DNA from 3 places in the Jezberella sp. genome. Region 2 is predicted to be linked to each of the others. Evidence: predicted binding sites of a transcription regulator. Region 2 holds the regulator's gene; each other region holds the start of a gene.

What was found. Region 2 encodes sigma-54, which starts transcription at its own class of promoters, with help from an activator protein. Its sites were predicted from a motif close to TGGCANGNAANCTGCTTT; they were not measured.
Region 1: urtA (urea ABC transporter substrate-binding protein) is a predicted target of sigma-54. The motif match lies at 6,029-6,046, and genes of this name have one in related genera.
Region 3: glnA (type I glutamate--ammonia ligase) is a predicted target of sigma-54. The motif match lies at 4,532-4,549, and genes of this name have one in related genera.

What each region holds. Positions count from the first base shown of each region.
Region 1 covers NZ_CBAZRM010000002.1:235,653-246,661, forward strand. The annotation lists gene AC1W8Y_RS02460 (carbohydrate ABC transporter permease) at 1-749, shown strand, start outside; gene AC1W8Y_RS02465 (carbohydrate ABC transporter permease) at 758-1,582, shown strand; gene AC1W8Y_RS02470 (alcohol dehydrogenase catalytic domain-containing protein) at 1,587-2,591, shown strand; gene AC1W8Y_RS02475 (ABC transporter ATP-binding protein) at 2,614-3,711, shown strand; gene AC1W8Y_RS02480 (PfkB family carbohydrate kinase) at 3,752-4,744, shown strand; gene AC1W8Y_RS02485 (tagatose 1,6-diphosphate aldolase) at 4,780-5,814, shown strand; gene urtA (urea ABC transporter substrate-binding protein) at 6,139-7,383, shown strand; gene urtB (urea ABC transporter permease subunit UrtB) at 7,478-9,103, shown strand; gene urtC (urea ABC transporter permease subunit UrtC) at 9,100-10,206, shown strand; gene urtD (urea ABC transporter ATP-binding protein UrtD) at 10,203-11,009, shown strand, end outside.
Region 2 covers NZ_CBAZRM010000011.1:89,390-100,398, reverse strand. The annotation lists gene leuA (2-isopropylmalate synthase) at 1-1,577, opposite strand, end outside; gene AC1W8Y_RS10230 (hypothetical protein) at 1,912-2,469, opposite strand; gene rpoN (RNA polymerase factor sigma-54) at 2,543-4,051, shown strand; gene AC1W8Y_RS10220 (hypothetical protein) at 4,057-4,719, opposite strand; gene AC1W8Y_RS10215 (peptide chain release factor 3) at 4,735-6,342, opposite strand; gene AC1W8Y_RS10210 (DEAD/DEAH box helicase) at 6,363-7,709, opposite strand; gene AC1W8Y_RS10205 (alpha-E domain-containing protein) at 7,926-8,918, opposite strand; gene AC1W8Y_RS10200 (circularly permuted type 2 ATP-grasp protein) at 8,930-10,363, opposite strand; gene AC1W8Y_RS10195 (transglutaminase family protein) at 10,543-11,009, shown strand, end outside.
Region 3 covers NZ_CBAZRM010000003.1:164,529-175,537, reverse strand. The annotation lists gene AC1W8Y_RS03530 (MmgE/PrpD family protein) at 1-360, opposite strand, end outside; gene AC1W8Y_RS03525 (acyl-CoA dehydrogenase family protein) at 383-1,543, opposite strand; gene AC1W8Y_RS03520 (LysR family transcriptional regulator) at 1,658-2,560, shown strand; gene rdgB (RdgB/HAM1 family non-canonical purine NTP pyrophosphatase) at 2,563-3,195, shown strand; gene hemW (radical SAM family heme chaperone HemW) at 3,200-4,441, shown strand; gene glnA (type I glutamate--ammonia ligase) at 4,637-6,049, shown strand; gene glnL (nitrogen regulation protein NR(II)) at 6,101-7,150, shown strand; gene ntrC (nitrogen regulation protein NR(I)) at 7,147-8,616, shown strand; gene AC1W8Y_RS03490 (Rid family detoxifying hydrolase) at 8,689-9,075, shown strand; gene recG (ATP-dependent DNA helicase RecG) at 9,160-11,009, shown strand, end outside.

The sequences.
Region 1 (11,009 bases), on a different contig from region 2:
ATTCAATCGGTGAATCACCTAAGTTCATCGGCGCAGCCAACTACCTGCATTTGGTGCAGGATGCCAATTTTTGGCACGGAATGAAAATTACGCTGCTGCTCTACCTGCTCGCCTTGCTGATGCAACTGGTGGCGGGTACTTATTTGGGTGTCCTTTTGCACACTTCAAAAAGAATGCGCGGCTTATTGCGCAGCGTGCTCGTGTCGCCCTTCGTCCTTCCCCCCGTGGTCGTTGGTTTAATGTGGATGGTCTTACTTGACCCTTCGCTTGGGATGGCCAACTGGTTGCTTTCTAAGCTAGGGATAGCGCCTGGCTTGTGGCTCGCCTCCCCCGCCTGGGTCATCCCGACGATAGCGCTGATCGATACTTGGCAGTGGACGCCCTACGTTGCATTAATTGTTTTGGGAGGCCTTCAAAGTCTGCCACCATCGGTCTTTGAGGCGGCTCAGATCGACGGTGTTTCTCGTTTCGCTACCTTTCGTCGAATCACTCTCCCTTTGCTTTGGCCGACTATCGTGACCGCCGGGATCTTGCGATCAGTCGACTTGCTCAGGTTCTTCGACATCATTTATGTCACGACACAGGGTGGCCCGGGCAACACCTCTGAAACGCTCAACATTCTGGCCTTTCGTACTGCCTTTGAATTCTTTGATTTTGGCTACTCGAGTGCACTCATGATCACTCTCTCAACCGTGGTGTTGGGTGTTACCTATGTATTTTTGCGTCTGCGTCAGGCGGTTCAGTGGTGATGGTCAACATGAAAAAGCCACTGTCAGATCGCTTCGTACAACATGCGATTACGTTGCAAATTGCCGTGGTATCCATCGCCATTCTGTTCCCGATTTTCTGGATGGTACTGTCGAGTTTCAAATTACCCAGCGAAGTGACGAGCTTCCCCCCCAAATTTATCTTCGAGCCATCGCTCGAGAGCTATCGCCAATTATTCAGGACCACCCCGTTTTTCAGTTACGGCATCAATAGCCTGATCGTAGCGGTCGGTTCTACCGTCTTTGGCCTTGTTTTGGGCATCCCAACCGCGTTCGCAGTTTCATGGAGCCGAGTCACCTGGCCCGCAACCGTCACCCTATTGGCAAGAATGGCGCCAGGTGCTTTGTTCTTGATGCCGTGGTATGTCATGTTCTCTGCCTTTGGGGCAATCGGTGCTTATTGGGTGCTGATCGTGACGCATGCCGTCATCACGATTCCCATCATCATTTGGGTTTTGCTATCTTATTTTGATGCCATCCCCCGCTCGTTGTTTGAATCAGCACAAGTCGATGGCTGCCCTATATGGCGCATTCTGTGGCGGATTGCTCTACCCGTTGTTATGCCAGGTGTCGTTGTCGCCACTATCATGGGTTTTGTTTTTTCATGGAACTACTTCCTTTTCTCGCTGGTACTTTCAAACAGCAAAACCAAGACCTTGATTGCAGCCGCCTTTAACTTTGTCGGCGAAGGTTCAACCTACTGGGGCGCACTGATGGCCGCGGCGACGTTGATCGCCCTACCGCCTCTCGTGCTTGCCTTTCTTGTTCAAAAACGACTGGTCAGCGGACTTGCTGTTGGCGCGGTCAAAGGATAAATTCATGCAAGCTTCATCTGTCAATCGCATGCAACACGCCACATTTCTGGGCGAGCGCAGAACCGAAGTGCGCGATGGGCTGATACCGCAACCGCAGGCGGGCGACGTACTCCTGCTGGTTCTGCGTACAGCGTTGTGCGGATCGGACACGAAGCTGTGGACAAAAGGCTCTGCCTATGTCCCTGGGCATGAAATTTTTGGCTGTGTTAAAGCGCCAGGTCATGTGCTCGATGAACGACGCTGCCTAGTTTACATGCCCACGCATTGCGGGCACTGCCAAGCCTGTGTCGCGGGTGACACACAACTGTGCCTGACGCAATCGAACCTGATTGGCTGGAACAGGGATGGCGGCTACGCACAATACGTCTGTGTGCCGGAAAACTGCCTGATGCCAGTCCCCGATGATATCCCTGATCGGCTAGCACCCTTGCTGCTTGACACAATAGGCACGTCTGGGCACGGCGTGCGTCTGGTGCAACCGCTAGTGCCGCCTGAAAAAGCAGCGTCCGTGCTCATCCTAGGTGCCGGCCCGATCGGCTTAGGCGCCCTGATCTTTCTCAAAGCCCACGGCTACCGAAACGTCCATGTGTCGGATCCCCGCTCTGAACGACTGCACATGGCGCAGCGGCTCGGTGCCACCACACTTGCTCTCGATGATGAAAGCAAGCGGTTCCCCTTCATTATCGAGTCGAGTGGCGCGCACGCCGCACGCAACAGAGCTATCACCAATGTTTTGCCAAAAGGCGTGGTGCTGTTACTCGGCGAAAACGATAGCCCCTGGTCGATCGAGGAAACGAAACCAATTCGTCGCAAAGACTTTTTCATGGTGCGGTCTTTTTATTTTCCTCAAGGGGATTTATCAGCCAACATCGAATTGCTGCGCAAGTATCAACAGGACTACGAGCTATTGGTGGACGCCGAAGTGGGTTTAGCGGACTTTGCGGCAACGTTTGAGAGATTCGCCAAAGGTGAACTCATCAAACCGCTGCTTGCCCCGAATCTAGCCTAACTATTCAAAGGAAACCTCGCCCATGGCGTCCGTTACGCTTAAAAATATCAAGAAATCCTACGGCAACGTCGAAGTGCTACGTGGGATTGACCTAGCGATCGATGATCGCGAATTCATCATGTTCATCGGACCTTCGGGTTGCGGCAAGTCAACCCTTTTGCGGATGATTGCGGGACTCGAAACCATTACCCACGGCGACTTGCTGATAAACGAGCAGCGTGTCAACGATCAATCACCGGCGCAACGCGATATTGCCATGGTGTTTCAAGACTATGCGTTGTACCCGCACATGACGGTTCGCCAGAATATGGCGTTTGCGCTAGAAGAGCGCAAAACGGCTCGATCAGAAATCAATGAACGGGTAACGAATGCTGCCAAGATGCTTCGGATTGAAGCCCTGCTCGATCGCAAACCCAAAGCCCTTTCGGGCGGGCAACGTCAGCGCGTAGCTATGGGTCGCGCGATGGTGAGAAATCCGAAAGTGTTTCTCTTTGATGAACCACTATCGAATCTCGACGCCAAACTCAGAATTGATGTTCGAGCCGAAATCAAAGATCTCGCCAAACGGCTGCAGACAACCATGATCTTTGTGACCCATGATCAAGTCGAAGCAATGACGATGGCCGATCGAATTGTCATCTTGAACGAAGGCGTGATCCAGCAAGTGGGTACCCCGGAAATGCTATACGAGCATCCCGCCAACCTATTTGTGGCGACCTTTATCGGTGCGCCGACCATGAATCTCTTTAAAGTGACACTAGCAGAGGACAGTGGCCATCTAGTCGCCTGCACGTCTCAGGGTGATCGCTTAATCGTGTCATCCGAACATGCTGATCAGCTGCGCCAGCGGCTCGGACAAACGCTCACCATGGGACTGCGTCCCGAACACGTCGGCGAGTCAACCGAGCAAAGTGTCGCCACGCTAAATGTCAGGTTGAGTCTAGTCGAACCGCTCGGCTCTGACACCTATGTTTACTTTGAAACAGGCACCGGTCGGGCGGTCGGTCGAGTGAGCCCGCAGTGCAAACCAAGAATTGGCGACAACATGCACCTAGATCTCCATATGCAGCACGCTCACTGGTTCGATCAATACGGCAGCGCTTTGGCGATGCAATCGTGATGACCAGGGCTCACGTTCGCGCCCTACCCGGAGGACATAGATGAACGCGTTGGCATCGACCCGGCCCGGTCACGTGGTGTGCGTTGGGCAAGCGGTGCTCGACCGCATCTATGTTGTACAAAAAATCCCCGCAGTGCCCGGTAAGGCGCGAGCGCTTGACATGCTGGAGGTCGGCGGTGGTATCGCCAGCAATGCGTCTGTTGCGATCGCCAGGCTAGGTAGCCCTGTCGCATTGTGGGCACGTGTGGGGGACGACGTGGCGGGTCATAAGGTTATTGACCAGTTAGCCAAAGAAAAAGTCGATGTGCGTCACGTGCGTTCTCTGCCTAACGCTCGATCATCTAGTTCAGTGGTCATTGTGGAGTCATCTGGAGAACGCTTGATCGTCAATGACCCAGGCCTTGGTTTAGATACAGACCCGAGTTGGCTGCCAACGGCAACCTTGGCCGCAGACCAGGTGAAATGTGTTTTGGCAGATCCACGTTGGCCAGAAGCTACCCTCTTGGCGTTTCAGGCAGCGCGTCTCGCAGGTATCCCAACCCTGCTCGACGCTGAAATGGGCTCATCTCGACTCGCCGAACTCATCTCACTGACCGATTACTGCATCTTCGCTGAGAAAGCGTTAGCAGAATTTGTTGCCGACAAGCTCGATCTCGACACCACCAACCAGCACAGTATCTGGGCAGCGTTGAATATCGCACGCGCAGCGGGAGTTCGTCATGCAGGGGTGACGCTCGGTGCTCGTGGATACCGCTGGGTGAGCGATTCAGAGCCGGCGGGCATACACGCTGGCTTTGTGGTGCCGGTGGTCGACACGACCGGCGCAGGAGATGCCTTTCACGGGGCCTTTGCATGGGCCTTGGCGCAAGGGTTTAACGACGCCCTGGCTGTGCACCTCGCAACGGCAGTGGCCGCGATCAACTGCACGAAGCCCGGCGGCACCGCAGGGCTGCCCACACACCAAGTGCTAGAGCAGTTTCTTGCAACTGCCACCACGGCTGGACAATCGCGAGCCAAGTCATTCAATCAGTAAGCATACTTTCTCGAATCATTGACTGAAGGAAAAAAATGAACAACCCTTTGACACTCGGCAAGCTTTGGGGCTTGCGACGCTTGGCCAGCAAGACTGGGCACTTTTCTATGCTGGCAATCGATCAGCGTCCGCCTATCGAACAAGCGATTGCCGTTGGTCGAAAAATTAACCCAAGCGCCGTGGCCTTCGATGACATGGTGCTCGTCAAGCGGTTGTTGGCCGAAGTGTTAGCCCCCCATGCTTCGGCAACGCTCGTTGATCCCAACTATGCTTATCCAGCCGCGATCGATGTGTTGTCGGCCAATCAGGGTTTAATACTCACGCTGGAAGACCATCGCTTTGAGGTGACGCCGGCCGGTCGTCAATCTCACTCGATCAAAAACTGGACGGTCGACAAAATTCGCCGTATCGGGGGCGATGCCGTCAAAGTGTTGGCATGGTGGAGGCCTGATATCGGGGACGAGGTTCGTGCTCATCAAGCACGCTATGTCAAAGAGGTTGGTCTTGCCTGCAAAGCCGCAGATATTCCTTTTATCTTCGAATTATTGGTCTACCCCTTTCCATCCGAAGCTGGTCATACAACGGCCTACACGGACGATCCGAACAAACACCCCCAGTGGGTAATCGATAGCGTGCGCGAGTTCAGCAAGCCAGAATATGGTGTCGATCTGTTCAAGCTTGAATCCCCCGTACCAGCTGCCAACTTACCTTCATTCGATGCCCCAGAAGCGCTGAAGATACAAAAATACTTTGATGAAATCGGGGCGCTATGTGATGCCGCTCATCGACCTTGGGTGATGCTCTCCGCGGGCGCAAAAGCCGATCAATTTGCAAATGTGTTGCGATTTGCCTACACGGCAGGGGCCAATGGCTATCTCGCGGGTCGAGCAATCTGGTGGGAGTCTCTCAAACATTTTCCAGATCTGCAAAAAGCCCGTGAGCAACTTGAGCATGAAGGTGTGCCCTACATGAGGGAACTCGTGTCCCTGACGGCCAAACATGCCAAACCCTGGCAACCCAATTACCAACTAACCGCCCGCGCAGAGGGCGAGTTCGCCGCTGGATATTGACGTGAACACCGCTGCGGCCTCACAGCTTACTCGGATGGGTGCCGCAGCACCTCAATCGACGCCTGGGCTGGTGCGTTCAGTCTAGTTGATAGCACCATGATGGGGCATCGTGTTTTTTTTGGTGCAAACAACCGTTGGCCAATTGGCCAATGAATGGGTGCATGAAAAAAATGACCTGCCTATACGTCAATCGACGCATAGGGACGACAAAAGCTGGCATAACCTTTGCTTAAGGTGATTCAACCTCGGTGCAAGACGTGCCGAGTACCTTAAGTTCAACCACAACCGGCCATGCCGGCACGTTTTGTCCCAGGAGCTCTAAAGATGAACCGCAGATTCGCTATTAAACAAATTACGGCAGCCAGTGTATTGGCCATGGCTGGTTGGATGCCTCAATCTTTCGCCGCTGAAGGTACGATTAAAGTTGGTATTTTGCATTCTCTGTCCGGCACGATGGCAATTTCTGAAACAGCGTTGAAAGATGTTGCGCTGATGACCATCGACGAAATCAACGCGGCTGGTGGTGTGATGGGCAAGAAGCTTGAGCCCGTCATTGTTGACCCCGCATCGAATTGGCCGCTATTTGCCGAAAAAGCACGCGGCTTGATTTCGCAGGATAAGGTATCTGTTGTGTTCGGTTGCTGGACATCGGTCTCCCGTAAATCGGTCTTGCCCGTGTTCAAAGAGTTGAACAGTCTGTTGTTCTACCCCGTGCAATACGAAGGTCAAGAGCTTGAAAAGAACGTGTTCTACACTGGCGCGGCACCTAACCAACAAGCGATCCCAGCCGTTGAGTACCTGATGAGCGAAGACGGCGGCAGCGCCAAACGTTGGGTTCTGTTGGGTACTGATTATGTTTACCCACGTACGACGAACAAAATCTTGCGCGCTTTCTTGCTCAGCAAAGGCGTGAAAGAAACCGACATCATGGAGACTTACACACCGTTTGGTCACTCTGATTATCAAACCATTGTTGCCAACATCAAAGCGTTCTCACAAGGTGGCAAAACCGCAGTCGTATCAACCATCAACGGCGACTCAAACGTGCCTTTCTATAAAGAGCTGGGCAATGCAGGCATCAAAGCGACTGACGTCCCTGTCGTCGCCTTCTCAGTCGGTGAAGAAGAACTGCGTGGTATCGACACCAAGCCTCTGGTGGGTCAAATGGCTGCCTGGAACTACTTCCAGTCGCTCAAGAACCCTGTCAATGACAAATTTGTTGCTCAGTACAAAGCCTACGCAAAGGCCAAGAACTTGCCTAACTACGCAACGGCTGTGACTAACGACCCCATGGAAGCGACCTACGTTGGTATGCACATGTGGAAGCAGGCTGTTGAAAAAGCGAAGTCGACTGACACTGACAAAGTAATCGCTGCGATGGGTGGTCAAACCTTCACTGCCCCTGACGGTTTCACCATCAAAATGGACGAAACCAATCACCACTTGCATAAGCCTGTTTACATTGGTGAAGTGCAAGCAGACGGTCAGTTCAAGATCGTTTGGAAAACCAAGGCGCCTGTGCAAGCGGCACCATGGAGCCCGTTCGTCAACGGTGGCAAGCCTGAGTAAAGCTGTGGTTTAACGTTCGGGGCGGACCCAGCAAGGGTTCGTTCCGAGTTATTCTTTTCGCTGTGAAAAAAAATAAAGATGAGACCGCAACAAAATGAAGTCGATTTGTTTCTTCTGGCAACGGGCGTTGCTGACCGTGCTTTTGATTTTGCCCATGCAAGCAGTCATGGCGCTAGATCTGGTCGATCGGGCCGTATTGACGGGATTAGCGAGCGACAACAACAGCGAGAAAATCGAATCGATCAACGCACTCGGGCAACTTACCAGCCCGGGCGCGGTAGCGATTTTAGAGGCACTTAGTAACGACAAAGTCCTTGTCACCCCTGACGGCAATATATTGATTGCCCAAACGTCGGGCAAGGCCTACGACCCAACAACGGGTCAAACAATCGATACCCCTGCGGGCGCAGACACCATCACGATTAACAATCGCTTGCGCCGCGCTGTGCAGGCCGCACAAGCAAGTGCAGAGCTTTACTCACCGACGCGTTCGGTGAAGTTAGCTGCCGTGACGCGCTTACAGAAAGAGGCAGATGCGTCGCGCATCCCCATCATCACCAAGGCGCTAGAAAAAGAACAAGATCCTGAGATCAAACAAGCGCTGATTATTGCCCTGGCCTCCTCAAGCGTCAAAGGCGGCGATCCCGTGGCACGCCGGCAGGCGGCATTTATCTTAGGCGAGAGTGGTGATGCTGGTTTCAGACCTGTGCTTTCTGCGATGTTACAAAAAGACGAAAAAGGCAAGTTTAGCGAACCAGAAAGTGACGTTCGTCTTGCGGCACAAACCGCCATCAACCAAATCGATCGGCACCAGACTATTGTCGCGTGGGTCGGTAACATTTTTTTCGGCATCAGCCTTGGCAGTGTGTTGCTTTTAGCCGCCCTGGGGCTCGCAATCACCTTCGGGCTGATGGGCATTATCAACATGGCGCATGGCGAACTGCTCATGATTGGCGCCTATGCGACTTATACCGTTCAACTGCTCTTCAAAACCTATTTGCCTGGCTTGATCGATCTGTATTTGTTAGCAGCGCTACCCGTTGCCTTTTTCGCCACCGCTTTCGTTGGGATGGCCCTAGAAAGAACGGTGATTCGTTGGCTTTATGGCCGTCCCCTCGAAACCTTGCTGGCAACCTGGGGGATTAGCCTGATGTTGATGCAGGCGGTTCGTAGCTTTTTTGGCGCTCAAAACGTTGAGGTGGCCAACCCTAGCTGGATGACCGGTGGCATCACGGTGCTCGGTGGTTTAGTGCTGACCTATAACCGCATGGTCATTATTGCGTTTGCGTTCAGTGTCGTGGGTATTGTCTGGCTCGTCCTGAATCGGACGCGGCTAGGTTTGTTTGTTCGCGCCATTACACAGAACCGGCGGATGGCGGATTGCGTGGGTGTTGCAACCGGCAAAATCGACATGCTGGCATTTGGCTTGGGTGCGGGGATTGCGGGCTTGGCTGGCGTGGCCTTGTCGCAGCTCGGTAACGTTGGCCCAGATCTTGGCAGGGGTTTCATCGTTGACTCGTTTATGGTTGTCGTTTTGGGGGGGGTGGGTCAACTCGCCGGTACGGTCGTCGCTGCGATGGGCTTGGGTATGCTGAACAAGTTCATTGAACCCTTCTGGGGCGCGGTTATCGCAAAAATCGCTATCTTGTTATTTATCGTCCTGTTTGTGCAAAAGCGTCCGCAAGGCTTGTTTGCACCCAAAGGCAGGAGCGCAGAATGAACGCATCCTCTCTCGCTCTTCATCCTCGTTCAATGGACGGTCTCTTCAGTCGTCAAGCATGGGCCGCCCTCGTGCTGGTTGTCGCGCTGTTCGCCAGCTTGCCTATCCTGAATCTAAGCTTTCCCGATGGGCACGCTCTGCACATTTCGGCCTACAGCATTGGTCTGATCGGAAAATTCATCTGCTATGCCATGGCCGCTTTGGCGCTTGACCTTGTCTGGGGCTATGCAGGTATTCTCTCTTTAGGACACGGTCTGTTCTTCGCACTGGGTGGCTATGGCATGGGGATGTACCTCATGCGTGCAGGTAAAGCATCGCCAGATATTGTGCCGGATTTCATGACCTTCTTAAGCTGGAAGACCTACCCTTGGTTCTGGTCTTTCACCGAACACTTTTGGTACGCCCTGCTGCTAATCCTGATCGTGCCGGGCTTACTGGCCTTTGTTTTCGGTTTCTTCGCGTTTCGGTCGCGTATCAAAGGCGTGTATTTTTCGATCATCACCCAGGCACTGACGTTTGCAGCCATGTTGCTGTTCTTTCGCAACGAAACGGGCTTCGGTGGCAATAATGGCTTCACGGACTTCAAACGTATTTTGGGGTTTGACGTCACCTCGCCGCACACACGGGCGGTTCTTTACTGGGCGTCGCTGACTGCCTTGACAGGCTCATTGATTTTGGGGCGCGCAATCACCGCCTCAAAACTCGGGCGAGTGTTGACAGCTGTCCGGGATGCCGAAAGTAGATTGCGCTTTCTAGGCTATGAGCCCTTGGGATTCAAATTATTTGTATGGACAGTTTCAGCCATGATCTGTGGCGTCGCTGGGGCTTTGTATGTCCCTCAGGTCGGGATTATCAATCCGGGCGAAATGTCCACTGAAAACTCCATCGAAATGGTGATCTGGGTGGCGACGGGTGGTCGTGGTACGCTCATCGGGCCCATCATCGGCGCTGGCGTCATTAACGGATTGAAAACTTGGTTTACGAGCGCGTTGCCAGAATTTTGGCTCTATGCCCTGGGCCTGATCTTTGTACTCGTCACCTTATTTCTGCCACAAGGCATCGTCGGGTTGATTCGACGCCTGACACGGGGGGACAAGAAATGAATACCACGACAACTGCCTCCACCAGCAATCGCCCAGCCTCACCAGACCAAAATGCCAGTGCCGGCGGCGAAGCTTCTTATGGTCGGTTCAAGACCAGCGGCGTCGACACGACACACGGCGCCATCCTTTATCTCGAATCGATCAGCGTTGTATTCGACGGCTTTAAGGCGCTCAACGACCTCTCGCTTGATATTGGGGTAGGGGAATTGCGCTGTATCATCGGCCCGAATGGTGCCGGCAAAACCACCATGATGGATGTCATCACCGGCAAAACCAAACCGACATCGGGAACGGCCTATTTCGGCCAAAGCATCGATTTAACCAAAATGCATGAGTCGCAAATTGCCGATGCTGGTATTGGTCGAAAGTTTCAACGTCCCACCGTATTCGAACAACACACCGTCTTTGAAAATCTCGAACTCGCGATGAAGATGAACAAAGGCGTTCGATCGACCTTGTTCTCGCGCTTATCAGGTGAGCAACGAGACAAGATTGGTGAAACGCTTGACCTACTGAGGCTCACTGGTGAATACCAGCGCGAAGCGGGTTTGTTGTCACATGGTCAAAAACAGTGGCTTGAAATCGGCATGTTGCTCATGCAAGAACCCTTGCTGCTCTTGCTTGACGAACCTGTCGCCGGCATGACCGACGCCGAGACAGAGCGCACCGGCGAATTGCTCAATGATTTGCGCGGCAAGCACTCACTGGTTGTGGTCGAACACGACATGGATTTTGTCACGCAAATTGCGCAACAAGGGAAAGTGACTGTCTTATGCGAAGGATCCGTTTTGGCTGAGGGCACC
Region 2 (11,009 bases):
TTGCCGTCAGCAATTCGAGCCTCAACATAGCAAGCCGCACGCGTATCCGTGCCAGTACCGATGGCATGCTCGTGATAGTCAACGATGCGAACAGGAAACCCCAAACAATCTACAAAGGCCGAGATGGCACCATCGCCACCACCGCGAAGCACACGACGTTCACCATCTACTTCGAACTCGGCTTCAATCGTAAAGCTCTGACCCGCCGCGGCCGAGGGATTGCCAGTGATGCTGTGTTTAATCAAACGCCAGGGCTTAGTCAACGTCAGATACTCAGATTGAAAAACGGTATGAACATCATCTGCAGTGACTTCGCGACCTGTCTCATCCGTGACCCGTTGAATCGCGCGACTGAATTCGATTTGCAGGCGACGTGGCAACACCAAACCATGCTCTTGTTCGAGCAGGTAGGACACCCCACCCTTACCTGATTGACTGTTGACGCGAATCACCGCATCGTAGTTGCGGCCCAGATCTGCTGGGTCGATGGGTAAGTAGGGGACTTCCCAGACCCCATTGGGGTCTTGAACAGCGAATCCCTTTTTGATGGCATCCTGGTGTGAGCCAGAGAAGGCGGTGAACACTAAATCGCCGACATAAGGGTGTCGCGGGTGGACGGGCAACTGGTTGCAATATTCAACGCAGCGGCGAACTTCGTCGATATCCGAGAAATCCAGACCGGGGTGAATGCCCTGGGTATAGAGGTTCAACGCGAGTGTCACGAGATCAACGTTACCCGTGCGCTCACCGCTGCCAAATAAACACCCTTCGACGCGGTCGGCACCTGCCATCAAACCCAACTCTGCTGCAGCAACGGCTGTGCCACGGTCATTATGAGGATGGAGGCTAACCACAATGCAATCGCGGTGCTTCAAGTGCTTGTGCATGTATTCGATTTGATCGGCATACATGTTGGGCGTTGTGGCCTCAATGGTCGCGGGTAAGTTGTAGACAATTTTTTTCTGAGGTGTCGGCTGCCAGACCTCGGTGACCGCGTTACAAACTTCGAGCGCGAAGTCAGGCTCAGTGGTGCTGAAGACCTCGGGGCTGTATTCGTAAAACCAATCCGTTTGCGGATACTTCGCCATCTCGGCCATGACACAGCGTGTGCCATCAATCGCGACTTGTTTAACCTCATCGCGGCTCATGTTGAATACGATGCGGCGAAAGCCAGGGGCACAGGCGTTGTACAAATGAATCATCGCTTGCTTAGCGCCCGCGGCTGACTCGACGGTGCGCGCAATGAGTTCTGGACGAGCTTGCGTCAACGCAATGATCGTAACGTCATCGGGTATCAGTTTGTCATCAATGAGTTTGCGTACGAAGTCGAAGTCTGTTTGTGACGCGGACGGGAAGCCAACTTCGATTTCTTTGAAACCAATCTTGATGAGCATGTCAAAAAAACGTAACTTGCGCTCGACGCTCATCGGCTCAATCAAGGATTGATTGCCGTCGCGCAGATCGGTGCTCATCCAGACAGGCGGATGAGTGATGCGCTTAGTTGGCCAGGTTCGTTCGACAAAGTCGTGCTCGAAGGGCTTGAAGGGAATGTATTTACTTGCAGGGTTGGAAAGCATAGTGACCTCGGATCATGACAAATATCTCTTAACGTACTAAGCCCAAGAGATTTTTACTTTTTAGCATGTAGACCTGACAGGATCTTGCCAGGTTTTAGTATGAATGGGTGGCGGATGGCTGCCGGACTGCCACGGGACGCTAGGCCCGGCAACCGATCGCTAGTAGTAGCGATAGAGGGGTGTGCGATAGATCGCGAGATGCAACAGACGAACGAACGCCCTCGACAGCAAGGCCGAGATCGATTTTCGAAGTTGAGACGTCACCGGAGTGCGTCATAAAAATTGCATCCATGTCGCTAGTCGAACATAAATCGATAATAAAAGCAACTTGCGCTCAACCGGTTGACTGACCGCGTGAGGCGCTTGGGGATTTTTCAACACTCGCCGACGGGCCGATGCCACTCGCTGCCAGCGCTGCATCAATGGCGGCTTTTTGGGCACGAGCCAGGGCGAGTTTTCGGACGCGCCCACTTCTCAATTGTTTTAAGGTTGTCCGAATATGGCCGTAGTTGATGGGTACTTCTTTGTCCTTCCAGACCCATTTAAGAACATCCAGCGCCTCGGGTGACAGCTGTGTAGCGAGTGTTTCAATCAAGTCGAGTGGCACCAGTGCATTTCGGCCGGCTAAGATACTTTTGATGAGATAGCTTCTGATCGCACCGAGAATGAACAATGTCACAATCAGCAGCAAACCAGCCCAGATATACCAATTGATACGGTTGAGGAAATCGAGCACTTGAGGCCCGAGAATATTCAGGAAGCTAATGCTGTCATAGCGCAGCCCAGCTGTTCTTTGTAAGACCGTGACGCAGATTGAGAACCAGGCCAGACCAACCACGCCCACGACCAGCAAACGGATTAACACGGGCAACCAAGCGAGCTGGATGCACATTTTTTGTAATAAACGCCGATCTTGGTGGCGATTTTGTGTATTGAGTGAGATCATCATGCACAATATTGTACCCATGAGCAGACAATTACTCGAACTGAGAACCAGTCAACAGTTGACGTTGACCCCAGCCCTGCAGCAATCCTTACGGATTTTGCAGCTGTCGACGCTTGACCTCGAATCAGAGGTGTCCCGGGCGCTGGCCGAAAACCCACTGCTTGAGTCACAAGGACAGGACAGCGAACGGGACGAAAAAGTCTCGGCGGACGCGGCTGGGCAAGTGCCCATGAATTACGACGCGATGGCGACCCCTGTTGCAAATGTCGACAGCCACGATGCTGGGGCAGACGCGAAAGCGTCAACGAATTCAGATGCCGAGTTCGATTCAACCACGTTATCCGCCGATTTCAAGTCGTCTCGCGATTCACGCGATGATGACCAGGATGTTCGGCCCGAGTCTGCGGTGCAGAGCAGTTTGCGTGATTATTTGCTGGATCAATTGAAGACCACCCGTTTTTCGGTGCGAGATGCGGCGCTGGTCGAGATTTTGATCGAGGAACTGGACGACGATGGATTGCTGGCGTCACCGCTGGAAGAGATTGTGACGTGGATGGATCCTGCGCTTGGCTTAACAATCGACGATTTTGCGGTTGCGGTGAACTTGTTGCATTCGTTTGACCCACCGGGGATTGGTGCTCGCGATCTGTCTGAGTGCCTTGACCTACAGTTGCAGTATGCGGATTTGAGTCAATATCCTGAGGCAGGAGACCGCAACATATTGGCGCTGGCTCGTGAAATTTGCAGGATCGGTTTGCCTATATTGGCGACCGGTAACATGGGCAAACTCCGCGATATGCTGGGTTGTGATGTAAGCCAGCTGAAGCTGGCTCACGGACTCATTTTGAAACTGAACCCGAGACCCGCTTCTAACTGGACGCGTCCCGCCGCTGAATTTGCCGTCCCCGACGTCATCGTTCGCAAAGTCGATGCCGATTGGCGGGTATTTCTGAATGATGCGGTCATGCCCAAACTGCGCGTGAACGAAATGTATGCGAAAGCCCTTGGTACGGCACGGTCAGGCGCAAATGCCGACTTGCATGGTAAGTTGCAAGAGGCGCGGTGGCTCATCCGTAATGTGGCCCAGCGCTTTGACACCATCCGCAGAGTGGCTGAAGTCATCGTTCATTATCAGCAAGATTTTTTCTTGCAAGGCTGGCAGGCAATAAGACCCTTAACGTTGAAAGATGTGGCTGGCGAACTTGGGATGCACGAGTCGACCATTTCGCGGGCGACAACGCAAAAATTCATACTCACCCCTTTCGGAACGGTTGAGCTAAAGCGGTTCTTTAGTACAGGCTTAGCCTCATCAGGGGGGGGCGAAGCGACCTCTGCTACCGCGATCCAGACGCGCATCAAGGCCTTGATTGACGCTGAGGACCGGCATAAACCGCTGTCTGACAGTCAACTGGTTAGCTTGCTTGAGAAGGACGGTATTAGCGTTGCGAGGCGAACCGTGGCGAAATATCGTGAAGTACTGCGTATACCCACCGCGCCGCTTAGAAAATCACAAGCACAGGCGAACTGACGATCTTAACCGCCTCCGGGGTGGCTTAATGACGCGTTGGGATTAGGGCAATTACTTGCTTGCCCCCACGCGTGGTTGGGTTCGCAATATCTGCGTTGCGCTTGCTCAACACAGCGTGGGCGATCAAAGAATTTCAGTTTGCTGCATTGATCCAGATCATTTTTTAACGCCTGTTGCCAAGAGATCACCAGTCTGTTGGGAGTTGCTGGTTTTAACGGCTCGGCAGGGCGGTTTGGCACGTCGGGCGAGCGTGGCGCCAAAGGCGTGTTGGGTGCGTCGATGGTGACAATATCAGACGGCCCTTGCGGCCATTGCGTACCGCCCGCAGACAACGCACGATCAGGCATATCAGCCTCGGCTTTTGGTACGTCAATACGGATCATGTCCTCAGAATCACGCACAACGCCATCGACGTGGGTACGCACGATCGACCATTCAACCGGTGCAATGCTTTTTGGCTGTCCAAGCGTCCCGTCTGTCCGTGGTTGTGGTGGTTCGGCGAGGGTTTGCTTGCTTTTGTCGTCAAGTGCGCTCTGGATTTTGGCATCGTTGGCTGAAGCAATACTTGCGGGTGCCTTATTGACCAACCACTCCCCGAGTTTGATCCCACCTTGCCAACAGGCAACTGCAACAATCAACAGAAATCCGATTAACACGCGCCATGACATGGTCTTTCGTCTCAGTTAGTGAGCAGCCGAAGGGGCTGCGCCGTGTTCGCGCATGGCATGAAAACGTATCGAGGGATAGCGCTCTTCTGCGACGCGAAGTTGAGCGCCAGACGTTACCAAAAAGGCTGGCGCTTCGACAACATCATAGGCGATATGTGAGGCATTCGCGTCGATAAATTTGCGTAATTCCTTAGGGTCTTCAGCAGTAATCCATCTGGCCATGCTGTAGCGCGAGGGCATCATGCGTGCTTCACAGCCATATTCGGCAGCGAGCCTGTGCGCGACGACTTCAAACTGTAGTTGGCCGACCGCCCCGAGCAGTAAAGCCCCGCCTGCGGCAATGGGTCGAAATACTTGAATGGCACCTTCTTCACCAAGCTGAGCTAGGCCTGTGCGTAACTGTTTGATACGTAAAGGATCTTTGACTTCAACTGCTTGAAACAGTTCAGGTGCAAAAAACGGTAAACCGGTAAAGTGCAGGGATTCTCCCTCGGTGAGAACATCGCCAAGATGCAAGATCCCGTGATTGGGAATACCAATCACATCACCCGCGTAAGCCTCATCAACCAATTCACGGCGTTGTGACAAAAAGGACACGACGTTATTGGGTCTGATTTCCTTACCATTACGGGATACTTTTAGCCGCATCCCGCGATTGAATTTCCCCGAACTGACCCTGACAAAGGCGACGCGATCGCGATGTGCCGGATCCATATTGGCCTGTACTTTGAACACAACGCCAGTGAATTTTGGCTCTTCAGGATTGACCTGCCGTTCAGTAGCGCTTCGGGAACCAGGTGGTGGGGCCTGATCGACGAGCGCATCCAGCACCTCTTGTACGCCAAAGTTGTTGATGGCAGAGCCGAAAAATACAGGGGTTTGTTTGCCCGCCAGGAAGGCAGCACGATCAAACGCAGGGGCCGCCGCCTGAATCAGTTCGATGTCGTTTTTTGCGCTGGTGAATGCATCGCCAAAGCGCTTGGCGATCTCAGGATTATCGAGACCATCAATGACGTCGTCTTTGCTGTCGTCGCGGCGTTCTTGGCCTGGTCGAAACAGTCGCATCTGGTCGCGTGCAATATCAAACACGCCACCAAATGCCTTGCCCATGCCAACGGGCCACGACATGGGAACCGCATCCATGCCGATATGTTCTTCGATTTCAGCTAACAGCTCAAGGGGTTCTTTGACCTCTCGGTCCATTTTGTTGATGAAGGTAATGATCGGGGTATTGCGTGCCCGGCAAACCTGCAGGAGCCGGATGGTTTGTGGTTCGACCCCGTTTGCCGCATCGATCACCATCAGCGCCGCGTCCACCGCTGTGAGTACACGATAAGTATCTTCAGAGAAGTCTTGATGGCCAGGGGTATCAAGCAGGTTGATCACGCAATCTCGGTATTCCATTTGCATCACGGAGGACGCGACTGAAATACCGCGTTGCTTCTCGATTTCCATCCAATCAGAAGAGGCGTGCCGTGACGCCTTTCGTGCCTTGACGCTACCAGCAATTTGAATGGCCCCTGCGAAAAGCAACAGCTTTTCGGTGAGGGTTGTCTTGCCCGCATCAGGGTGCGAGATGATGGCGAATGTGCGACGCCTAGCGACTTCTGTTTGGATACTCATGGCGCGAGATTTTAGTCGGGTTATTTGCTCAAGGGGGCGGGGCGACGAGCTCTGTTGGCTTGACCCGCTGCGCCGGTTGATGCGCTCGCGTGAGGACGACCAGACGCTGATCCGGTACGTGCTCTGGGCGGGCCTGAACGACTGGGCGCTGCCGTCGAGCGATTGCCGTTGGGCGATGCATTACCGTTTGGTCTTGGACGGCGCGGCGCATCACGACGACCTGCGGCGCGCTCGTCGTCGTCAGCGCCGTGTGCCGAAGGGGCAGACGCGGTCCAGCCGGTTGGGGCTGGCAAAACCGTGATCTTGCGTTTGATCAAACGCTCAATGTCACGTAGGTATTTCAGCTCATCGTTATCAATCAACGACAATGCCGAACCATTTGCACCCGCGCGAGCCGTGCGGCCAATGCGGTGAACGTAATCTTCTGGCACATTCGGCAACTCGAAGTTGACCACTTGAGGCAGTTGGTCAATGTCAATACCACGTGCCGCGATATCGGTGGCGACTAGCACCGAGACCTTGCCGGTTTTGAAGTCGTCGAGTGCACGGGTACGAGCCGCTTGGCTCTTGTTGCCGTGAATCGCTGCGGATTTCAAGCCATCCTTGACGAGCTTTTCAGCGAGGCGATTGGCACCGTGCTTGGTGCGAGTAAACACGAGCACTTGATGCCAGCCGCTTTCACGGATAATGTGGCTTAACACGTCGCGCTTGTGGGCCTGCGGCACCATGTGGGCGCTTTGGTCGATGCGTTCAACGGTTGTATTGCGAGCGGCAACAGACACCTCGATCGCGTCACGAAGCACGCCCTTGGATAGTTCACGGATCTCGTCCGAGAAGGTCGCAGAGAACAGCAGGTTTTGGCGCTGACGGGGTAACAACGCGAGAATTTTTCGGATGTCGCGGATAAAGCCCATGTCAAGCATACGATCTGCTTCGTCCAGCACGAGAATTTCAACCCCCGAGAGGTCAACCGTGCGTTGTCCGCAGTGATCTAGCAATCGACCGGGTGTTGCCACGAGAATGTCGAGCGGTTTGCGCAAGGCATTGATCTGAGGGTTGATGTTGACGCCGCCAAACATCACCATGGACGAAATGTTGGTGTGGATGCCATAGGTTTTGACAGATTCTTCAACCTGAGCGGTGAGCTCGCGGGTCGGTGTCAAAATCAGACAACGTGGGCGCCCGGGTTTGCGCAATTCAGCGGATTTAGAGAGCAACAGATGCAGGATAGGCAGGGTGAAACCAGCGGTTTTGCCAGTGCCCGTTTGTGCAGCGGCCAGCAGGTCGCGGCCTTCCAGCACACGGGGGATGGCTTGCGCTTGAATTGGGGTGGGCGTGGTGTAGCCAACATCGGCAATCGCACGCATCAGTGGATCAGCTAACCCGAGGTCAGCGAAAGTAGTAGAAGTAGACAAGAAGAGAGCTCCATCGTCATACCGGCCTGCGGGGTTACCGTGGGCTCCAATCGGGGTAGACGAACAGGGAGTAAAACGCCGTTGAGGCGAGCGCCCACAAGAATTGGGGCTGAGCAAGACACGAGGACTGGAACGTTGTGTCGAGCTCGAATTATACGCTAATGCTGTTTAGACTGTGCTACTGGACTGTTGCGACTGAGTCGCACTGGCCTCTGGGATCAAAGGCATCAAGAAATCCCCACTGATCCCACTACCAATCCGGTTGATCCGATCGAGAAACTCCGTCAGGTAGAGATGCAGCCCCTTTTTAAGAATTTCTTCAATGGTCGAATCCTGCAGTTCTGACAATAAACCAAAGGCTGAAAGTTGTGTGCCACCCGACTGCCGATTGCGAATTCGGACCAACGTGTCGCAGACCTCTTGCACACAAGCCGATAAGGATCTTGGCATTTTCGGGTTAAGAATCAGCAGTTGAGCAATTCGCTCTGGCGTGATGACATCGTGGTAGTAGCTACGGTAGTTCTCAAAAGCCGAAACAGAGCGAAGAATCGCTGTCCAGTAGTAAAAGTCATCGACAGGATTTGGCTCGTCGTGGCGATACTTGGTTGCGGCTAAAAACTTGACGTCCAGCAGACGCGCAGTATTGTCTGCACGTTCAAGGAAAGTCCCCAGTTGGCTGAAGTCATACACTTCGTTTCGCATCATCGTGCCGTTGTGAACCCCACGAGTCAGGTGCGATCGAAACTTCACCCAGTCTAAAAAATCAGAAGGGGCTCGGGTGAGAGCGTTATCCCGAATCATTCGCTGAGCCTCAAGCCAAGTGGTGTTGATGGTTTCCCACACCTCTGTCGTAATTGAGCCTCTTACAGCACGAGCGTTTTCACGCGCTGCCTGAAGGCAGCGCATGATTGAAGAAGGGTTGTCCATGTCGCTCACCATGAAGGCAATGACAGGTGTGGGTAAAAATTTGCCGTGCTTGGCGGCATACTGCGCATTCAACTCAGAAATTTCAAGCATGGCGCGCCAGGCAATCTCGGTCGTCTCTTCCGATTGCGGCAGCAGTGACATTTGGTAATTGACGTCGAGCATACGTGCAGTATTTTCAGCACGCTCTGTGTAGCGGGACATCCAATACACGTGATCAGCGGTTCTTGATAGCATTTTGTTGAGTCCTATTCTTCAAGAATCCAAGTGTCTTTGGTCCCACCACCTTGTGATGAGTTCACGACGAGAGAGCCTTCTTTGAGCGCAACACGAGTCAGGCCGCCTGGCACCATCTTGACATGGTTGCCCGACAACACGAAGGGTCGCAAGTCAACATGTCGTGGCGCAATCCCGGCATCCACGAAAGTTGGGCATGTCGACAGCGCAAGGGTAGGTTGTGCAATGTAATTGCTAGGATTGGCTTTCACCCGTAACTTAAAGTCCTCGATCTCGGCTTTGGTTGACGCGGGGCCCACCAACATCCCGTAACCACCGGCCCCGTGAACTTCTTTGACCACCAGCTGCGCCATGTTGTTGATCACGTAGTCCAACTCGTTTTCTTTGCGGCACATATAGGTTGGCACGTTTGCGAGCAAGGGTTCTTCGCTGAGATAGAACTTGATCATGTCGGGGACATAAGGATAGATCGACTTGTCGTCAGCGACGCCCGTGCCGATCGCATTGCAGATCGCCACGTTACCCGCACGATAGGCACTTAACAGACCTGCCGCGCCCAGTGTCGAGTCGGCTCGAAAAGCGTTGGGATCCAGAAAATCATCATCGACGCGCCGGTAAATAACATCGACCCGGCGAGGCCCTTGGGTGGTGCGCATGTAGAGAACATCGTCATCGACGAAAAGATCGTTACCTTCGACCAGCTCGACGCCCATTTGCTGGGCCAAGAAGGCATGTTCAAAATAGGCTGAGTTGTACATGCCAGGCGTCAACACAACGACATTAGGCATGTTGGTATGTGCTGGCGTGGCATGACGAAGCGCCTCAAGCAGCAGATCCGGATAGTGCGCCACGGGGGCGACGCGGTATTTTGAAAACAACTCAGGAAACAACCGCATCATCATCTTGCGGTTTTCAAGCATGTAGGACACCCCGGACGGGACGCGCAGATTATCTTCAAGAACAAAAAATTGCCCGGTTTCATTGCCATAGTTGGCACGTACCAGGTCAATGCCAGCGATGTGAGCGTATATGTTTAACGGGACCTGAATATCTTTCATCTCAGGTCGGTACTGGGCATTGTTCAGAACTTGCTCGGCCGGCAGCACACCCGCTTTCAGAATATGCTGATCGTGGTACACGTCATGCAGAAACATGTTCAGTGCACGCACGCGCTGGATCAATCCCTTTTCGAGCAAACCCCATTCACCCGCCGGGAACACCCGCGGCACGATGTCAAAAGGGATGGTGCGTTCAGTCCCATGGTCGTCGCCATAGACGGCAAAGGTGATGCCGACCCGACGAAAGATCAGTTCGGCCTCTTCGCGACGAGCCTTCAGAACATGGTCTGGTTGCGCAGCTAACCACTGAGCAAATGCTTGATAGTGTGGTCGTGGCCCGACTAATGCCTCGGCGGTGCCCGAAGGCACTTGACCGGCGATCGTCATCATTTCATCAAAAGCGGCGACTTTTTGTTGCATGCAGATACCCTTAATTAAAACGACAGAAGCTCGCTTTTCAAAAATATATCGCAATTTGACGATATCTTCTTTATGTAATGAAGTTAGTATACGAATCAGGAGTGAAGTTAACCTTTTTCGCACCTAAAAAGTGCACTATTGAGACTATGGCCATCCACGTCGCACTGCATCACGTTACAACCTATCAATACGATCGGCTTGTGAATTTAGGGCCGCATATCGTGCGGCTGCGACCCGCGCCGCATTGCCGCACCAAAATCTTGTCTTACTCGATGCGGGTTGAACCGGCTGACCACTTCATCAATTGGCAGCAAGATCCGTTTTCGAATTATCAGGCTCGGTTGATGTTTCCGAACCGAACGCGCGAGTTCAAGATCACCGTTGACTTAGTCACCGAAATGTCGGTCTACAACCCGTTCGATTTCTTTTTGGAAGCAGACGCAGAGCAGTTTCCGTTTGCCTATTCCAAAGAGCTCGAAGATGACTTGGCGCCTTATTTGCGCGCGGCTGAACCTGGGCCATTACTGGCCAAGTTTCTCAAGAAGGTTAAATACGACAAGCTTCGAACCATTGATTTTATTGTGGACTTGAACACACGGTTGCGTGAACAGGT
Region 3 (11,009 bases), on a different contig from region 2:
CGGAAACACCACGGCTGCAGGATGAAACACCGAACCATTGTGAACATCATCCTGCTCGACCACGTGTGCTGAAGCGGCATTAGCCATCGCAGCAAAAAGCGGTGATGTCAGGCGGCGATTGACGAAGTCTTCTGACTGACCTTGCTGTGGCCCCATCATTGAGCCGAATTTGCCCACTGATTTCACCGCACGAGCAGTGGATCCCGCCAGGATAGAGGCCATCGTGTCGAGAAAAAGATCCTCGCAGCGACGAACGACAGGCACTGGGATGTCCTTGAATTCCAACCCAGACACAAAACGGGCGAGCTCGGCGCTGGGGTGCAAAACCGTAGCTGCTAGGGGTGAACGAACTGGTGTCATGACAATCCTTTACACAAAATGATTAGAACGAGCGAGGCAAACCAAGAACGTGTTCGGCCACGTAGGACAAAATGAGATTGGTCGAGATCGGGGCGACTTGATACAGACGCGTCTCGCGGAACTTGCGCTCGACGTCGTATTCGCAGGCAAAACCGAAGCCACCGTGAAATTGCAGGCAAGCGTTGGCGGCTTCCCATGAGGCATCCGCTGCAAGCAGTTTCGCCATATTGGCTTCGGTGCCGCAGGGTAACTGTGCATCAAACAAGCGACAGGCCTCATAACGCATCAGACTCGCGGCTTCGACGTTAATGTGAGCCCGCGCGATCGGGAATTGAACCCCTTGGTTTTGCCCGATCGGGCGACCAAACACGATACGGTCTTTGACATACTGGGACACTCGATCGATAAACCAATAGCCATCCCCGATACATTCGGCAGCAATCAAGGCGCGCTCAGCATTTAACCCGTCGAGAATATATTTGAAGCCTTTGCCTTCCTCGCCAATCAAATTCTCGGCGGGGATTTCGAGGTTGTCAAAAAAGAGCTCATTGGTCTCATGGTTGACCATGTTCAAAATCGGTTTGACGGTTAAGCCGTGGCCAATCGCATCATGCAAATTCACGATAAAAATCGACATACCTTCAGATTTCTTGGTGACTTGGTCTAACGGCGTGGTTCTTGCCAAGAGAATCATCAGATCCGAATGTTGGATACGCGAAATCCAGACCTTTTGCCCGTTAATCACGTAGCGATCGCCTTTTTTTACCGCAGTCGTCTTGATCTTGGTGGTGTCAGTACCCGTGGTCGGCTCGGTCACCCCCATCGACTGCAGGCGTAGTTCACCAGTGGCAATTTTGGGCAGGTAAAGATCTTTTTGCGCTTTCGAACCGTGTCGAAGCAAAGTACCCATGTTGTACATCTGACCGTGGCAAGCCCCTGAGTTACCACCGCAACGGTTAATTTCCTCCATGATCACCGACGCTTCGGTCAGGCTCAACCCAGAGCCGCCGTATTCTTGGGGGATCAAGGCGGCCATCCAGCCAGCCTCCGTCAGCGCGTTGACGAACGCCTCTGGGTAGACACGGGCTTCGTCAATTTTACGAAAGTACTCGTCGGGAAACTGTTTGCATAAATCGCGGATAGCATCCCGGATTTCGGTGTATTGCGCTGCGTGAGAACTCATGGTGGCTTATGATGGGGTTTTAGATGCCTGTAATGTGCCTGATCGGCCAATAAATGCCAATTGGCGATTCGTTAACCCCGGGTTTTCAGTTAACAAACAAACTATTTGTGTCTCATGGCAAACCATTTCGACTTGACCGATTTACAGTTGATCGTAAACATCGGTGATGCCAGCAGCTTGACCAGAGGGGCAGAGAAGTCGCACCTGTCTTTACCAGCCGCCAGCAACCGTGTGAAAAATCTCGAAGAACACTTCGGGACGCGACTCTTTCATCGCAACAGCCAAGGCGTGACGCTGACGCCGTCGGGCGATGCCTTTTTGCGCCATGCCAAGCAAGTGCTCAGGCAGATTGAACATCTCAGGGGGGATATTCACGAATATTCTCGTGGGATCAAAGGTCAAATTCGGATGTTGGCGAACACCACCGCCATGACTGAGTCTATGCCGGCTGTCTTAAGTCGCTATCTGGCTTCTCATCCCGACGTGACCGTCGAATTGCGTGAAAGACTGAGCTACCTGATTGTGAAAGCAGTCGCAGAAGGGGCTGCTGATATTGGCATCGTGGCTGGTCGACCCGCTGGGTTCGAACTCGAGTTCATTCCTTACCGGGAAGACAAGCTGGTGCTTGTCACCCCCAAGATGCACGCATTGGCAGCCGCCAAAAGCGTTGCCTTTGCTGATACGCTGGGTCATGATTATGTTGGCTTGTCCGAATGGAGCGCCATCCACGCGTTTCTGATCCAGAACGCTGACAGGCTGGGGCATCTGTTTCGCTTCAGGGTTGAGGTCAGCAATTTTGAAACGGTGTGTCGCATGATCGAAGCTGGCGTTGGTATTGGGGTCGTGCCTGATCGTGTTGCTCGTCGTTACGTTAAAAATCTGAATATTCAGATTGTGCAGTTGTCTGATGACTGGGCTCAAAGAAATCTGCATATCTGCGTGCGCAACATGGCAGAGCTACCTGGCTTCACGCGTGACTTTGTCACGATGTTGATCGATGACGCAAAAGCGAGTTGAAGATGGCTCAGTTGACCAAGGTGGTACTTGCCTCAAATAATGCGGGCAAATTAAAAGAGTTTTCTCAACTGTTTGCTCCTTTGGGGATTGAACTTTTCGCGCAACGTGCACTGGGTATTGCCGAGGTAGCAGAGCCTCATCCAACCTTCATTGAAAACGCGTTGACAAAAGCTCGGCATGCGAGCGCTGCAAGCGGGTTACCGGCGCTGGCTGATGATTCAGGCATTTGCGTGCATGCGCTCGATGGCGCACCTGGGGTTCATTCCGCGCGATATGCTGAGCATGAGCATGGGCAAAAATCTGATCAGGCAAACAATCAAAAACTGATTCGCGCGTTAGCAGCCAAAGCCCAAGCAGGTCAAGCTGTTGATCGTGGGGCACATTATGTTGCCGTGTTGGTGCTGGTGCGCCGCGCCGATGATCCACAACCGTTGATTGCAGAGGCCAACTGGTCGGGCGTGATTGTTGATGAGCCTCGCGGAGACCACGGGTTTGGATACGATCCTCATTTTTGGATCCCTGAGCAACAGATGACGGTCGCACAGTTACCCCCGGCGTTGAAGAATCAACTGAGTCATCGCGGGCAGGCGTTTCGAGCATTGCTCGCCCAATTAACGTCACCCGCGTTTGTGTGACTGAATGAGCAGCGACAAGCCTGTCCGACGCGTTATTCCTATTGCGCACGCCGCCTCGCTCACCCAGCCAAGCATTGCTGATCGGGCAAAACGGGGGGCATTGCTTGATTCGCTTCCCCCCTTGTCACTGTATATTCATGTGCCTTGGTGTGTGCGTAAGTGCCCCTACTGCGATTTCAACTCGCATGAACAAAACGGCGACATCCCCGAAGCCGAATACTTGGCCGCGCTCGCCGCAGATCTCGAACAGACTTTGCCGCTGATCTGGGGGCGACAAATTCATACGGTCTTTATCGGCGGGGGTACGCCAAGTCTATTGTCTGTCCAAGCCGTCGATACCTTATTGGCCATGCTTCGCAGTCACTTGAGCCTTTGGCCCGATGCCGAAATAACGCTTGAGGCGAATCCCGGCGCGATTGATGTCAATCGCTTCAAAGACTACGCGGTGAGCGGTATTAATCGAGTATCGATAGGCATACAGTCGTTTAACAATCTGCATTTAAAATCTCTGGGCAGGGCGCACGACGCTCAAGCCGCTCATCGTGCGATCGAGTCGGCCATGACGTATTTTGATCGGGTCAATCTTGATTTGATGTTTGGCTTGCCGGGTCAGACGATCGAATCATCTGCGGATGACGCGCGACAGGCAATCGCCTACGGGACTGAGCATCTCTCGATGTATCAATTAACGATCGAACCCAACACGGTCTTCGCAAAATATCCTCCCAGCACACCTGATGATGATGTGTTGGTTGAGATGGAGATGGCGTTAGAAGCATTAGCCATCGAGGCAGGGCTCGAGCGTTACGAAGTTTCAGCATTCGCCAAGCCAGCGGCACGCGCACGACACAACGTCAATTACTGGGAGTTCGGTGACTATATTGGAATTGGTCCCGGCGCCCACGGCAAATTGTCTTTTCCGGATCGCATTGAGCGTTTTGCCAAATTGCGTCAACCCGATTCTTGGATGAGGCAAGCCATCTTGCGTGACGGAAGTCACATCGCCGAGCAGCGGCGCTTGGGTCTGGATGAACTTCCGTTTGAATTTATGCTCAATGCCTTGAGGTTAAAACAAGGGGTCGATATCACGCTGTACACTGAGCGCACCGGTCAGCAGCTAGACGGTATTCGGGATAAATTGACACTTGCAATGGATAAGGGTTTACTTAGTACACAGCCTCATCGATTGCAAGCAACAGCACTGGGTTGGAGATTTTTGAATGATCTTCAGTCGCTGTTCTTATAGATGCTCGGTTTTGGGGCATGAAGGTCTTTTTGTTGCACTAGAATGATGCGTGTTGTTGTTCGGTTTTGGGGCATGGTGGGGCAGATGAGGTGGCATAAAAATTGCTTACAATCTTTCCAGCATTGTCCGAACCTTTAGCAGCTTTGGATAGCTGACAATTACTTAAATCTCTTTCACTCCGGAGTCCACTCAACCATGAGCACCCCTCAAGACGTTATGAAAATGATTGCCGAAAACGAGGTCAAGTTTGTTGACTTTCGGTTTACGGACACCCTTGGCAAAGAACAGCATATTTCTGTCCCAGTCAGCCAAATCGACGAAGGCAAGCTGAGCGAAGGCCAGGCATTTGATGGCTCATCGATTATGGGCTGGAAAGGCATTGAAGCGTCAGACATGATGCTGATGCCCGACATGGACAGTGCCAAGCTGGATCCTTTTCGTGAAGAGTCAACCATTCTTTTAACGTGCGATGTGATCGAGCCGTCAGATGGCAAAGGTTACGACCGCGATCCACGTTCGCTAGCCAAACGTGCTGAGGCTTACTTGAAAGCAAGTGGTTTAGGCGATACGGCTTTCTTTGGCCCAGAGCCAGAGTTTTTCGTGTTTGACGGCGTCACCTGGGATGTCAGCATGTCCGGTTGCTTTGTCAAAATCAAATCCGAAGAAGCTGCCTGGTCTACAGGCATTGAGTACGAAGGTGGCAATCTGGCCCATCGTCCACGCGTCAAGGGCGGTTACTTCCCAGTGCCTCCTGTCGATTCTTTCCAAGACATGCGCTCCGAGATGTCAATTATTCTCGAAGAGTTGGGCATCCCTGTTGAAGTGCATCATCACGAAGTCGCTGGCCCAGGCCAGATGGAAATCGGTACCCGTTTCAACACACTCGTCAAGCGCGCCGACTGGAACCAAACTCTAAAGTATGTGGTTCACAATGTGGCCCACGCCTATGGCAAAACCGCGACGTTTATGCCTAAGCCAGTTGTCGGTGACAATGGTTCGGGGATGCACGTTCACCAGTCCATCTGGAAAGACGGGCAAAACCTGTTTGCGGGTGATAAATACGCTGGTTTGTCAGATTTTGCGTTGTATTACATTGGCGGCATCATCAAGCACGCGCGCGCGTTGAACGCGATCACCAATCCAGGGACTAACTCTTACAAGCGCCTGGTTCCTCACTTCGAGGCACCCGTCAAACTGGCTTACTCCTTCCGTAACCGTTCAGCGTCGATCCGTATTCCTAACGTGCCCAATCCGAAAGCACGTCGTATCGAGACACGCTTCCCAGATCCACTGGCGAATCCCTATCTCGCATTCTCGGCTTTGATGATGGCAGGTCTGGACGGCGTTCAGAACAAGATTCATCCTGGCGATCCAGCAGACAAAAATCTGTACGACTTGCCACCAGAAGAAGACGCGAAGATCCCAACCGTTTGCAGCTCGCTTGAGCAAGCACTCGAAGAGTTGGATAAAGATCGCGAGTTCTTGACCCGCGGTGGTGTGTTCAGCGATTCGATGCTTGATGCATACGTTGAGTTGAAGATGCAAGAAGTCCAGCGCATGCGCGTTACAACGCATCCCGCTGAATTTGATATGTATTACAGCCTGTAATTTTTTAATAGCTGACTAAAACTTGGGGTCGGGCTACCCGGCCCGACTCCCATGATTTCTGTACAAGCTTTCGAACTTCTCGCCACAACCGTGCTTCTCCTCAATGAAGGGGGTGAAGTGGTTGCTGCAAATTCGGCCTCCGAGGATATGTTCGGCAGGTCAAGGCGGCATGTCATCGGGCAGCCCGCTTTTTTTCTTTTTGACCAAGACAGCGCGCTCGAACACTCCATTACCCAGGCCTGTGCAGGGTTGGTGCCCGATTGCAGGCAATTTGCAGCCGTGCGGCGCGGATCCGAGACCATTGAAGTTGCCGTTACGTCGCTGGCATTAGTGAATCAGCCTTGGGCGGCGCTCATCGAAGTCAAAGACGTCGAACAAAGACTGCTGGTTGATCGATCGATGCGGATTGGTGATGAGATTGAGACCCAGCATGAGTTATTAAGAAATCTGGCGCATGAAGTCAAAAATCCTCTAGGCGGTTTGAGAGGGGCTGCTCAATTGCTCGAGGCCGAACTGCCTGATCCAGCACTGACCGAATACACCAGAGTCATTATTTCTGAAGCTGACCGGCTGCAGGCGCTTGTTGACAGGATCGCCGCCCCTCAGCGTATGCCGGTCCAACGGCAATTGATCAACATCCACGAAATTTGTGAACGAGTGTGTGCCTTGGTACGCGCCGAGTTTCGAGACGTGGCCATCCAGCGAGACTATGATGCGTCGATGCCTGAGCTTAATGCCGACCCGGCCCGATTAATGCAGGCGCTGCTGAACGTCGTGAGAAATGCAGCGCAGATTCTGGCCCAGTCACCCGCCATTGGGTCTGCGCATATTACGATCCGCACGCGTATCGCTCGGCAAGTGCTCTTGCGACATAAGCAGCATCGGATGGCAGCGGTGGTGACCGTGATTGACAACGGGCCTGGCGTACCTGACGAACTGCATGACCGTATCTTTCATCCCCTAGTGACTGGACGAATAGGTGGGACGGGACTTGGCCTGAGTCTTGCTCAAGACTTTATGCAGCAGCACGGTGGGGTGATTGAATTTGATTCGAAACCTGGACACACCGAGTTTCGATTGTTATTACCCTTGGAGTCATGATGAGACCAGTCTGGATCGTGGACGATGATCAAGCCATCCGTTGGGTGCTTGAAAAAGCGCTGGCCAAAGCAGGTGCCATTACCCGAAGTTTTTCAAATGCCAAGGATGTGTCATACGCATTAAAAGAAGAAATCCCTGCGGCGTTAGTGTCTGATATCAGAATGCCCGGGATGGATGGGTTGACACTCTTAAAGGAAATCAAAGAGAAATATCCCACATTGCCGGTCATTATCATGACGGCGTTTAGTGATTTGAATAGCACCGTTGCCGCCTTTCAAGGCGGGGCATTCGATTATCTGGCTAAGCCATTTGATATCAACGATGCGGTCAATTTGATCAAACGTGCCGTCAATGAATCTGGCGAACCCGCAGACGAGGCCTCTGAGGTCGTCGAGGCTGGCAAGGCCAGCGATAAAGGGATGTTGACGCAATCGGCGTCCGTGTCGATGCAAGAGGTATTTCGCGCGATTGGTCGGCTGGCACAGTCTAACGTGACGGTCTTGATCACCGGCGAATCCGGCACGGGCAAAGAATTGGTTGCTCGCGCACTTCACAACCATGGGGTTCGTTCTAAAGGCCCCTTTGTCGCGTTAAATACAGCGGCTATCCCTCGTGATTTGCTTGAAGCAGAGCTGTTTGGTCATGAACGGGGTGCATTTACCGGGGCGAATACGCTCAGGCGAGGGCGGTTTGAAGAGGCTGCTGGTGGCACTTTATTTCTCGACGAAATCGGTGATATGCCCTTTGAATTGCAAACGAGATTGTTGCGAGTGTTGTCTGACGGTACATTTTACCGGGTCGGGGGAGCACAACCGGTAAAAGTCGACGTCCGCATTGTTGCAGCGACGCACCAGCCGCTTGAAGAGCGAGTATTACAAGGACGGTTTAGAGAGGATTTGTTTCACCGATTAAATGTCATTCGCTTACGCTTACCCCCTTTGCGTGAACGGATTGAGGATATCGGTGAGTTAGCCAAGCATTTTCTGGGTGTCAGCGCACGCGCCCTGGGTGTGGCACCCAAGCGCTTGTCAGAGGCTGCCATGAAAGCTTTGTCGGGTTTTGATTACCCCGGTAACGTCCGTCAGTTAGAAAACTTCTGCCATTGGTTAACGGTGATGGCCCCCGGTCAAATGATCGAGGCCGACGACTTACCACCAGAAATTCGCGTGGCTGGATTATCAAGTGGCCAGGGGATCTCTACAGCGACGGTAGCAACCAGCAAGCTGACTTGGCAGGAGCTGTTAGCGATTGATGCAACCCAACGGCTCTCTGTGTCTGAGACTGAGGTTTGGTCAACACTGTCCGACCAGTTTGAGCGTACGTTGTTGCAGTCTGCCCTGGAGGTCTGTCGTGGTCGACGGGTAGAGGCAGCGTCGCGGTTGGGGATGGGGCGCAATACCATCACCCGTAAATTGAGAGAACTTGGCATGGATCCTCAAGGCGATCTGGCAGATACGACCTCGTGATCTTGATGGGTTTTAAAAATGGCTATTGAAAGGTAAAATTCAATAGCCATCTTTTTATCTCAAGGATTTACCATGACCAAGACCGTCGTTCACACCGCTTCTGCACCTGCAGCAGTTGGCCCCTACTCACAAGCCATCATGGCGCCCGCGGGCAAGACGGTATATCTATCGGGTCAGATTGGTTTGGTTCCCGCGACAGGCGAGATGATTTCCGACCGTTTTGAGGATCAGGTCAAACAGAGTTTCGCCAATATGACGGCAGTCATCGAAGCGGCAGGTGGCTCACTGGCTCATATTGTCAAACTGACCTTGTTTTTAACGGATTTGAGCCAGTTCGGCATTGCCAACGCCATCATGGCCGAATCACTGCCACAGCCGTATCCGGCGCGTTCGACCGTCGGGGTTGCCAGTTTGCCTAAAGGTGCTCAGTTTGAAATCGAAGCTGTGATTGTCATCTAAGCTGTGATTGTCATCTAAGCGCAGAGGTCTGCTGTCGTGGTCAGCCAATCAGCCCCATCATCCAAAAAGGTGGACACGGGTGGTATATCGCTGACGGCGCAGAAGTTTGAAAAACTCGGGTTGAAGTCGCCCGAAGATTTCGTCATGCATTTGCCCATTCGCTACGAGGATGAAACCAAAATTTTGTCGATCGACGAGTTACGGCCAAACATGAGCGCTCAAATCGAAGCGACAGTTATCCGTGCTGACATCATGTATAAGCCCAGGCGGCAGTTGACAGCTGTCGTCGAAGATGACACCGGCACGCTTCAATTGCGATGGCTGACCTTCTACCCCAGTCAGCAACAGCAAATGCAAAGCGGCAAACGCTGGCGCATACGTGGTGAGGTCCGAGCGGGCTTTCATGGCTTAGAGATCATTCATCCTCGCTTGACCGTTGTTGGCAGCCCGCTATCTGCCGTTCTTACGCCAGTTTATCCAGCCACCGAAGGCCTGACCCAACCCACGATACGCAAGGCGATCACACAGGCGTTGGCTAAAGTGACGGTTGGTGACACGTTACCTGAGTCGTTGGTGGCTAGCTTGCATTTGATGCCCTTTGCTCAGGCAATCAGAGTGCTACATTCGCCAAGCCCGACTGACGATGAACAGGCGTTGCTTGAGCATACACATCCCGCCTGGATGCGGGTCAAGTTTGATGAGTTATTAGCGCAACAGTTATCTTTAGCCGCGGCACGGGATGCAAGGCGCAGTAAACGTGCCCCGTCGCTGCCGCCAAGACCTGACCGTGTCGAATCGTTGACAGAGCGATTGAGACAAGCGTTGCCGTTCGAACTCACGGCCTCGCAACACCAGGTGATCGCTGAGATTTCAGCCGATCTCGGTAAACGCTATCCGATGTATCGCCTGCTTCAAGGCGATGTCGGCAGCGGTAAAACGATTGTTGCGCTCATGGCTGCGTTGCAAGCGATTGAACATGGGGTGCAAGTGGCTGTCATGGCACCCACTGAGATTTTAGCCGAGCAACACTTTCAAAAAATGAAAGTCTGGTGCGAACCCTTGGGCGTTTCGATCTGCTGGTTGACGGGTAGTTTGACGCCTAAAGCAAAACGAGAAGCAACCCGTCAAATCAAAGCGGGCGAGGCAAGTTTGATTGTCGGTACACAGGCCTTGATTCAGGATACGGTTGAATTCCAGAACTTGGGGTTGGCCATTGTTGACGAACAACATCGGTTTGGGGTGAATCAGCGTTTGATGCTGTCGCGCAAGGGTGAGGGGCAGGGTGGTGATCAACCTGATCAGGTGCCACATCAGTTAGCCATGAGCGCGACGCCGATACCTCGAACGCTCGCGATGACGTTTTTTGCCGACCTCGAAGTGTCATCCATTATCGGCCTGCCGCCAGGGCGAAGCCCGATTGTGACTAAGTTGTTATCGAGCCGTCGGCGCGACGAAGTGATCCAACATATCGCGCGCGCAGCAGTGAACGGCCAGCAGACTTACTGGGTCTGTCCGTTGATAGAAGAGAGCGAAACGCTTGAGCTTGAAACGGCAGTCGATACGCACGCGACGTTGACAGCGGCACTGACAGGCATCACCGTTGGGTTGGTGCACGGTCGCTTAACGCCCGCCGAGAAAGCAGCCACGATGCAAGCGTTTCGTGATGGTGCGATACAAGTACTGGTTGCCACCACCGTGATCGAGGTTGGGGTAGATGTACCCACAGCGTCACTGATGGTGATCGAACACGCCGAGCGTTTTGGTCTAGCACAGTTGCACCAGTTGCGTGGCCGTGTGGGCCGGGGGCAAAGCCAGTCAGTCTGTGTCTTGCTGTATCAGACTCCTCTGTCTCAGGTGGCACGCTCAAGGTTACGCGCCATGTTTGAGACGCAAGACGGTTTCGATATCGCACAACGAGATCTGGATTTGCGAGG